2 regions of the Streptomyces sp. NPDC051913 genome follow, and region 1 is predicted to be linked to the other one. Evidence: predicted binding sites of a transcription regulator. Region 1 holds the regulator's gene; the other holds the start of a gene.
The links. The regulator HrcA, encoded in region 1, represses chaperone genes, less so after heat shock. The targets are predictions, from matches to a motif close to TTNGCACTCNGNNNNNCNGAGTGCNAA.

Region 2: the regulator HrcA is predicted to act here: its motif matches at 1,730-1,756, upstream of groL (chaperonin GroEL).

Annotation. Positions count from the first base shown of each region.
Region 1 is NZ_JBIUCI010000005.1:229,798-234,110, reverse strand. It holds gene ACIHIX_RS17110 (DUF3097 domain-containing protein) at 1-499, opposite strand, end outside; gene ACIHIX_RS17105 (MBL fold metallo-hydrolase) at 531-1,262, opposite strand; gene hrcA (heat-inducible transcriptional repressor HrcA) at 1,426-2,442, shown strand; gene dnaJ (molecular chaperone DnaJ) at 2,443-3,579, shown strand; gene ACIHIX_RS17090 (nitronate monooxygenase) at 3,692-4,313, shown strand, end outside.
Region 2 is NZ_JBIUCI010000013.1:194,903-199,215, reverse strand. It holds gene groL (chaperonin GroEL) at 1-1,566, opposite strand, end outside; gene ACIHIX_RS33475 (cold-shock protein) at 1,904-2,110, opposite strand; gene ACIHIX_RS33470 (MoaD/ThiS family protein) at 2,563-2,838, opposite strand; gene thrC (threonine synthase) at 2,922-4,208, opposite strand; SAM riboswitch class I at 4,227-4,313, opposite strand, start outside.

The sequences.
Region 1 (4,313 bases):
GGTGGTCCACCAGGACGCCCAGGCGGGCGTCGGGGCCCGGGGCGAAGTCGGCCACGATCGCCGGGAGGTCGTCCACGCCCTCCAGGTACTCCACGACCACGCCCTCGATGCGCAGGTCGTCGCCCCAGACCTTCTCGACCAGCTCGGCGTCGTGCCGGCCCTCGACGTAGATGCGGCCGGCGCGGGCCACGCGCGCGCGAGCGCCGGGGACGGCGACCGAGCCGGAGGCCGTACGCGTGGGACGTACAGGAGCCGATGACGACGGGCGTACGAGCGTCACCACCCGCCCCTCCAGCAGGAAGCCCCGCGGCTCCAGCGGGAACACCCGGAGCTTGCCGAAGCGGTCCTCCAGGGTCACCGTGCCCGCCTCGCAGCGGATCACCGCGCCGCAGAAACCGGTGCCGGGCTCCTCGACCACCAGGCCGGGCTCGGCCGGGACCTCCGGGACGGGCTTCGGCTTCTTCCACGGCGGGGTCAGATCGGCGGAGTACTGGCGCATTCGGATGACGATAGGAGAAGCCGGGGTGCGGTCAGGGCGACACGCCGAAACGCCGCGCCAGGGCGTCGCGCTGTGCCCGGACGAACGCCGCGTCCACCACCGCTCCGTGACCGGGCACGTACAGCGCGTCCCCGCCGCCCAGGGCGAGGAGACGGTCAAGGGCGGCCGGCCAGTGCGACGGTACGGCGTCCGGGCCCGCCTGCGGATCACCGGACTCCTCGACCAGGTCGCCGCAGAACACCACCTCGGGCGAGCCCGGCACCAGCACCGCGAGATCGTGGGCGGTGTGCCCGGGGCCGACGTTGGCCAGCAGGACCTGCCGGCCGCCGCCCAGGTCGAGGGTCCACTCGCCGGAGACCAGATGGCGGGGGTGAGTGAGGGAGTCCACGGCCTCGTCGGCCCGCCCCGCCTCCAGGCCGTTGCGGATCGCGTCCGCGCGCAGCTCCGCGCGGGCCTGGGTCTGGCCGAGCAGCGTGTCCATGCCGACCGGCCCGAACACCTCCGCACCCGCGAACGCCGCCGCGCCGAAGACATGGTCGAAGTGGGGGTGGGTCAGCGCGAGATGAGTCACACGGTGCCCGGCGAGCGACTCCGCCTGAGCCCGCAGTCGCGCCCCCTCCGCGAGGCTCGACCCGGCGTCCACCAACAGGGCCGTCTCCGCCCCGACGACCAGGCCCGCCGTGCAGTCCCAGACCGGCAGCCGGCACCGGCCCACCCCGGCCGCGACCCGCTGCCACCCCAGCTCTTCCCAAGTCACCGTCATACCGCGACGCTAGCCGTACGAGCGGTTCACGAGCTGTCACACCCCGACCGACCTTGCCCGGGTGGCACCCCACCGCCGTACACTGGGCCGCGGGGAACGCTGGCACTCGGACGGACAGAGTGCCAGGCAGGGGCCTGGGGATCGACTTCTGGAGGTGTGCGCGATGCTGAGTGAACGCAGGCTTCAGGTGCTGCGCGCCATCGTCCAGGACTATGTGGGGACGGAGGAGCCCGTGGGCTCCAAGGCCCTCACCGAGCGGCACAGCCTCGGCGTCTCCCCGGCGACCGTGCGCAACGACATGGCCGCCCTGGAGGACGAGGGGTACATCGCCCAGCCGCACACCAGCGCCGGGCGCATCCCCACCGACAAGGGCTACCGGCTGTTCGTCGACAAGCTCGCGGGCGTCAAGCCCATGACCGCGCCCGAGCGGCGCGCGATCCAGAACTTCCTCGACGGCGCCGTCGACCTCGACGACGTGGTGGCCCGGACCGTGCGGCTGCTCGCGCAGCTCACCCGGCAGGTGGCGGTGGTGCAGTATCCGTCGCTGACCCGATCCACCGTGCGGCACGTGGAGCTGCTCTCGCTCGCCCCCGCACGGGTGATGCTCGTCCTGATCACCGACACGGGCCGGGTCGAGCAGCGCATGGTCGACTGCCCGGCGCCCTTCGGGGAGGCCTCGCTGGCCGATCTGCGGGCGCGGCTCAACAGCAGGGTCGCGGGGCGTCGGTTCACCGATGTGCCGCGGCTGGTCGAGGACCTGCCCGAGGGCTTCGACGTCGAGGATCGGGGTACGGTCGCGACAGTGCTCTCCACGCTGCTGGAGACACTGGTCGAGGAGAACGAGGAGCGGTTGATGATCGGCGGTACCGCCAATCTCACCCGTTTCGGACATGACTTCCCCCTCACCATCCGGCCGGTCCTGGAGGCACTGGAGGAGCAGGTCGTGCTCCTCAAGTTGCTTGGCGAGGCCGGGGATTCGGGCATGACCGTACGCATCGGTCACGAGAACGCCTATGAGGGACTCAACTCAACTTCGGTGGTGTCGGTCGGCTACGGTTCGGGCGGCGAGGCAGTAGCCAAGCTCGGCGTGGTCGGACCGACCCGCATGGATTACCCGGGAACGATGGGAGCGGTACGAGCGGTGGCACGGTACGTCGGACAGATCCTGGCGGAGTCGTAAGTGGCCACGGACTACTACGCCGTTCTCGGCGTGCGCCGCGACGCGTCGCAGGATGAGATCAAGAAGGCGTTCCGTCGGCTCGCACGCGAGCTGCACCCGGACGTCAACCCGGATCCGAAGACCCAGGAGCGGTTCAAGGAGATCAACGCCGCTTACGAGGTGCTGTCGGACCCGCAGAAGAAGCAGGTCTACGACCTCGGCGGCGACCCGCTGTCCCAGGCGGGTGGCGGGGGCGCGGGCGGCTTCGGCGCCGGCGGCTTCGGGAACTTCTCGGACATCATGGACGCGTTCTTCGGTACGGCGTCCCAGCGCGGTCCGCGCTCGCGCACCCGGCGCGGCCAGGACGCGATGATCCGGCTGGAGATCGAGCTCGACGAGGCGGCCTTCGGCACCACGAAGGACATCCAGGTCGACACGGCCATCGTCTGCAACACCTGCAACGGTGAGGGCGCGGCGCCGGGAACCTCGGCCCAGACATGTGACATGTGCCGTGGGCGCGGTGAGGTCTCGCAGGTGACGCGGTCCTTCCTGGGCCAGGTCATGACCTCGCGTCCGTGCCCGCAGTGCCAGGGGTTCGGCACGGTGGTTCCGACGCCGTGTCCCGAGTGCGCCGGTGACGGCCGGATCCGCTCCCGTCGCACGCTGACCGTGAAGATCCCGGCCGGTGTGGACAACGGCACGCGGATCCAGCTCGCGGGTGAGGGCGAGGTCGGGCCCGGCGGCGGTCCCGCCGGTGACCTGTACGTCGAGATCCACGAGCTGCCGCACGCGATGTTCCAGCGGCGCGGTGACGATCTGCACTGCACGGTGACGATTCCGATGACGGCGGCGGCGCTCGGTACGAAGGTGCCGCTGGAGACGCTGGACGGGCTGGAGGAGGTCGACATCCGGCCGGGCACCCAGTCCGGGCAGTCGATCCCGCTGCACGGGCGCGGTGTCACGCATCTGCGGGGCGGCGGCCGGGGCGATCTCATCGTGCACGTCGAGGTGCAGACCCCGAACAAGCTGGACCCGGAGCAGGAGCGCGTGCTGCGCGAGCTGGCCAAGCTGAGAGGCGAGGAGCGGCCCCAGGGGCAGTTCCAGCCGGGTCAGCAGGGACTGTTCTCGCGGTTGAAGGATGCGTTCAACGGTCGCTGAGGTGGGCTGGGCGTCGGTGGTGAAAGCCGCTCGGCGCCCAGTGGCGTCAGTGGACTATGCCAGGTGGAAGGCTGGATTCGGACTTGTTCGGGGGACGTGACAACATGCGGGCATGTCCTCCGCGCTGACCGATCTCTTCCCCTATCCGATCGTGCAGGCCCCCATGGCGGGCGGGGTCTCCGTGCCGCGGCTGGCCGCGGCCGTGTCCGACGCCGGGGGGCTCGGGTTCCTCGCCGCCGGGTACAAGACGGCCGACGGCATGTACCAGGAGATCAAGCAGCTGCGCGGGCTCACCGGACGGCCCTTCGGCGTCAATCTGTTCATGCCGCAGCCCGAGTACGCGGACCCGGCCGCCGTGGATGTCTACTCGCACCAGCTGGCCGGGGAAGCCGCCTGGTACGAGACCGAGCTCGGTGATCCCGACAGCGGGCGGGACGACGGATACGACGCCAAGCTCGCCGTACTCCTCGACAACCCCGTACCCGTCGTCTCCTTCCACTTCGGGGTGCCGGGCGGCGAGGTGCTGGAGGCGCTGCGGAGGGCCGGGACCTTCACGCTCGTCACCGCGACCACCCCGGACGAGGCCCTCGCCGTGCAGCGGGCCGGGGCCGACGCGGTGATCGCGCAGGGCATCGAGGCCGGCGGACACCAGGGCACCCACCGGGACGTCCCCGAGACCGACGGCGCCGGGCTCGGCCTGCTCTCGCTGGTCGGACAGATCCGGGAAACCGTGG
Region 2 (4,313 bases), on a different contig from region 1:
CGGCTTGTCGGCGATGACGGCCTCGGTGGTGAGGAAGAGCGCGGCGATGGAGGCGGCGTTCTGCAGAGCGGAGCGCGTGACCTTCGCCGGGTCGATGATGCCTTCCTTGACCAGGTCGACGTACTCACCGGTCGCGGCGTTGAGGCCGTGACCCGGGGTGAGGTTGCGGACCTTCTCCACCACGACGCCGCCCTCAAGACCGGCGTTGACGGCGATCTGCTTCAGCGGGGCCTCAAGGGCGAGCTTGACGGCGGCAGCGCCGGTCGCCTCGTCACCCTCCAGCTCCAGCTTCTCGAAGACACCGGAGGCCTGGAGCAGGGCCACGCCACCACCGGCGACGATGCCCTCCTCGACGGCCGCCTTGGCGTTGCGCACGGCGTCCTCGATGCGGTGCTTGCGCTCCTTGAGCTCGACCTCGGTCGCGGCACCGGCCTTGATGACGGCGACGCCACCGGCGAGCTTGGCCAGGCGCTCCTGGAGCTTCTCGCGGTCGTAGTCCGAGTCGCTGTTCTCGATCTCGGCGCGGATCTGGTTGACCCGGCCGGCGACCTGGTCGGCGGAGCCGGCACCGTCGACGATGGTGGTCTCGTCCTTGGTGATGACGACCTTGCGGGCGCGGCCCAGGAGGTCCAGGGTCGCGTTCTCCAGCTTGAGGCCGACCTCCTCGGAGATGACCTCGCCGCCCGTGAGGATGGCGATGTCGCCGAGCATGGCCTTGCGGCGGTCACCGAAGCCCGGGGCCTTGACGGCGACGGACTTGAAGGTGCCGCGGATCTTGTTGACGACCAGGGTCGACAGGGCCTCGCCCTCGACGTCCTCGGCGATGATCAGCAGCGGCTTGCCCGACTGCATGACCTTCTCCAGGAGCGGGAGCAGGTCCTTGACGGAGCCGATCTTGGAGTTGGCGATCAGGATGTACGGGTCGTCGAGCGACGCCTCCATACGCTCCATGTCGGTGGCGAAGTAGGCGGAGATGTAGCCCTTGTCGAAGCGCATACCCTCCGTCAGCTCCAGCTCCAGACCGAAGGTCTGGGACTCCTCGACGGTGATGACGCCTTCCTTGCCGACCTTGTCCATCGCCTCGGCGATGAGCTCGCCGATCTGGGTGTCGGCGGCGGAGATGGAGGCCGTCGAAGCGATCTGCTCCTTGGTCTCGACATCCTTCGCCTGCTCGAGGAGGGCACCGGAGACGGCCTCGACGGCCTTCTCGATACCGCGCTTGAGGGCCATCGGGTTGGCACCGGCGGCCACGTTGCGCAGACCCTCGCGCACCAGGGCCTGGGCCAGGACGGTCGCGGTCGTCGTGCCGTCACCGGCTACGTCGTCGGTCTTCTTCGCGACTTCCTTGACCAGCTCGGCGCCGATCTTCTCGTACGGGTCCTCGAGCTCGATCTCCTTGGCGATGGAGACACCATCGTTGGTGATCGTGGGGGCGCCCCACTTCTTCTCGAGGACGACGTTGCGACCCTTGGGGCCGAGCGTCACCTTGACGGCGTCCGCGAGCTGGTTCATGCCGCGCTCGAGGCCGCGCCGCGCCTCCTCGTCGAACGCGATGATCTTGGCCATGTGAAGTGGTCCCTCCAGGACTGGGGGTGATTCCTTCGGACCGCGCCCGCGCCCGCGACGGACGGCTCGCACACCTCGTGGTTCCTTGCCCCACCTGGCCTGCGGGCCTCACCGACCCGGTCCTTCTTTGTCACTCTCACCTTCAGAGTGCTAACGCCAATGATTAGCACTCGGCATGGTCGAGTGCAAGCGCCTCCCGGGGATCGGGCAGTCACCGCAGGGGGTCCGGGCAGGCGGTGCGGGGCCCCGGGCACGTCGAAGGGCCCGCACCCATGACTCCCCATGAGGTGCGGGCCCTTCAAAGAAGAACGTCGCTGCTAGTCAGTCGGCGCGTGCTTCAGCCGGTCGCCAGTCGGACCATGTCCGCCTGCGGCCCCTTCTGGCCCTGCGAGATCTCGAAATCGACCCGCTGACCCTCTTCCAGGGTGCGGTACCCGTCCATCTGGATCGCGCTGTAGTGGACGAAAACATCCGCACCACCGTCGACCGCGATGAAGCCGTACCCCTTCTCCGCGTTGAACCACTTGACGGTGCCCTGAGCCATGCCTAACTCCCCTATTACTGGCCCTTGCACAGATCCACACTTCGCGGATCCGGGTCAGACCTCACCCCCCACGGATTGGGGGCGTGCGCCGGAACGCGTCGACCGCGGCTGAATGTATCTGTCCAACTGCCGTCTGCAACAGGTCAATCGGACGAGAATTCTGGACGTGCGGGGTCCGGAATGTAGCGAGAATTCGCCCGAATTCGGGGCAAGTCGGGCCCCATAAAAGGCACAAGACTCACAAAAGAACCGCACACTTTGGCTGCTTCTCGTCGCAAGTGGAGCAGGTACTCATATGCGTGTGGCATGGAAGGCGCAGCAGCTTCCCCAACTGTACCGCGCTCAACCATAGAGAATTGCCCCCTCCGTTTCTCTCACGGAGGGGGCAATTCGTTGAACTCTCGGTAATCGGCCTTACCGACGGTAATGATCAGTCATTCGGTCAGCTTGACTCAGCCACCGGCGACGGCCGGGATGATCGAGACGCCGGCGCCGTCCGGGGTGGCGGTCTCCAGGCCCTGCTCGAAGCGGACGTCGTCGTCGTTGACGTACACGTTGACGAACCGGCGCAGCTTGCCCTGGTCGTCGAGCACCCGGGCGGCGATGCCCGTGTGGTTCTTCTCCAGGTCGGCGATGACATCGGCGAGGGTGGCACCCTCGGCGGTCACCTCGGCGGCACCGCCGGTGTAGGTGCGCAGGATGGTGGGGATGCGGACATTGACACTCACGTTGAAACCTCCGGTCAGGATGACGCACCCAGGGGCGCGGGGAACTGCGCGACCAGCCCCCACCGGCCGCAGACGAACAACGACTAAGCGAGCCCAGCCTCGCGGAACGAATCAAGGTTGGGGCGAATCGTCGCGGTCAGCCCCGTCCCGGCCACCGCATCCAACGTCTTGAGGCCGTCGCCGGTGTTCAGCACGACGGTGGTCTTCGTCGGGTCGAGGAGACCGTTCTCGATCAGCTTGCGGGTCACGCCGACGGTCACACCACCGGCCGTCTCGGCGAAGATGCCCTCCGTGCGGGCCAGCAGCTTGATCGCGTCGACGATCTGCTCGTCGTTCACGTCCTCCACCGCACCGCCGGTGCGGCGCGCGATGTCCAGGACGTAGGGGCCGTCGGCCGGGTTGCCGATGGCGAGGGACTTGGCGATGGTGTTCGGCTTCTGGGGGCGGACGACGTCGTGGCCCGCCTTGTAGGCGACCGACACCGGCGAGCATCCCTCGGCCTGCGCCCCGAAGATCTTGTACGGCTTGTCCTCGACGAGCCCGAGCTTGATCAGCTCCTGGAGCCCCTTGTCGATCTTCGTCAGCTGGGAGCCGGAGGCGATCGGCACGACCAGCTGGTCGGGGAGCCGCCAGCCGAGCTGCTCGCAGATCTCGTACGCGAGGGTCTTGGAGCCCTCCGCGTAGTACGGCCGCAGATTGACGTTGACGAAGCCCCAGCCCTCGCCGGCCGGGTCGCCGATCAGCTCGGAGCAGAAGCGGTTCACGTCGTCGTAGTTGCCCTCGATGCCGACGAGCTCACCCCCGTAGACGGCGGCCATGACGACCTTGCCCTGCTCCAGGTCGTGCGGGATGAACACACAGGAGCGGAAGCCGGCGCGGGCGGCGGCGGCGCCGACGGCACCGGCGAGGTTGCCGGTGGAGGAGCAGGAGAGGGTGGTGAAGCCGAAGACCCGGGCGGCCTCGATGGCCTGGGCGACGACCCGGTCCTTGAAGGAGTGGGTCGGGTTGCCGGAGTCGTCCTTCACGAACAGCTTGCCGGCCTCGACACCCAGCTCACGGGCGAGGTTGTCGGCCTTGACCAGCTTGGTCCAGCCGGGGTTGATGTTGGGCTTGTCGGCCACGTCCGCGGGGACGGGCAGCAGCGGCGCGTAGCGCCAGATGTTCGCGGGTCCCGCCTCGATCCGCTTGCGGAGCTCCTCGGCGTCGTAGGCGGAGAAGTCGTACGCGATCTCGAGCGGGCCGAAACACTCCTCGCAGGCGAAGACCGGGCCGAGAGGCACCCGGTGACCGCATTCGCGGCAGCTGAGCGCGGCGGCGGGGCCGAGGTCGACGGGGGTTCCGGTGGTGCTTGCAACAGTCTGCGCAGCCATGAGAGGCGAGGCCCTTTCTCCTCATCTTCCTCACGACGCATCTCGCCGTGAGACGGATTTGGCACCTTCCCGAGTCGGGAGCCTCACGTACGCGAGTACCGACTG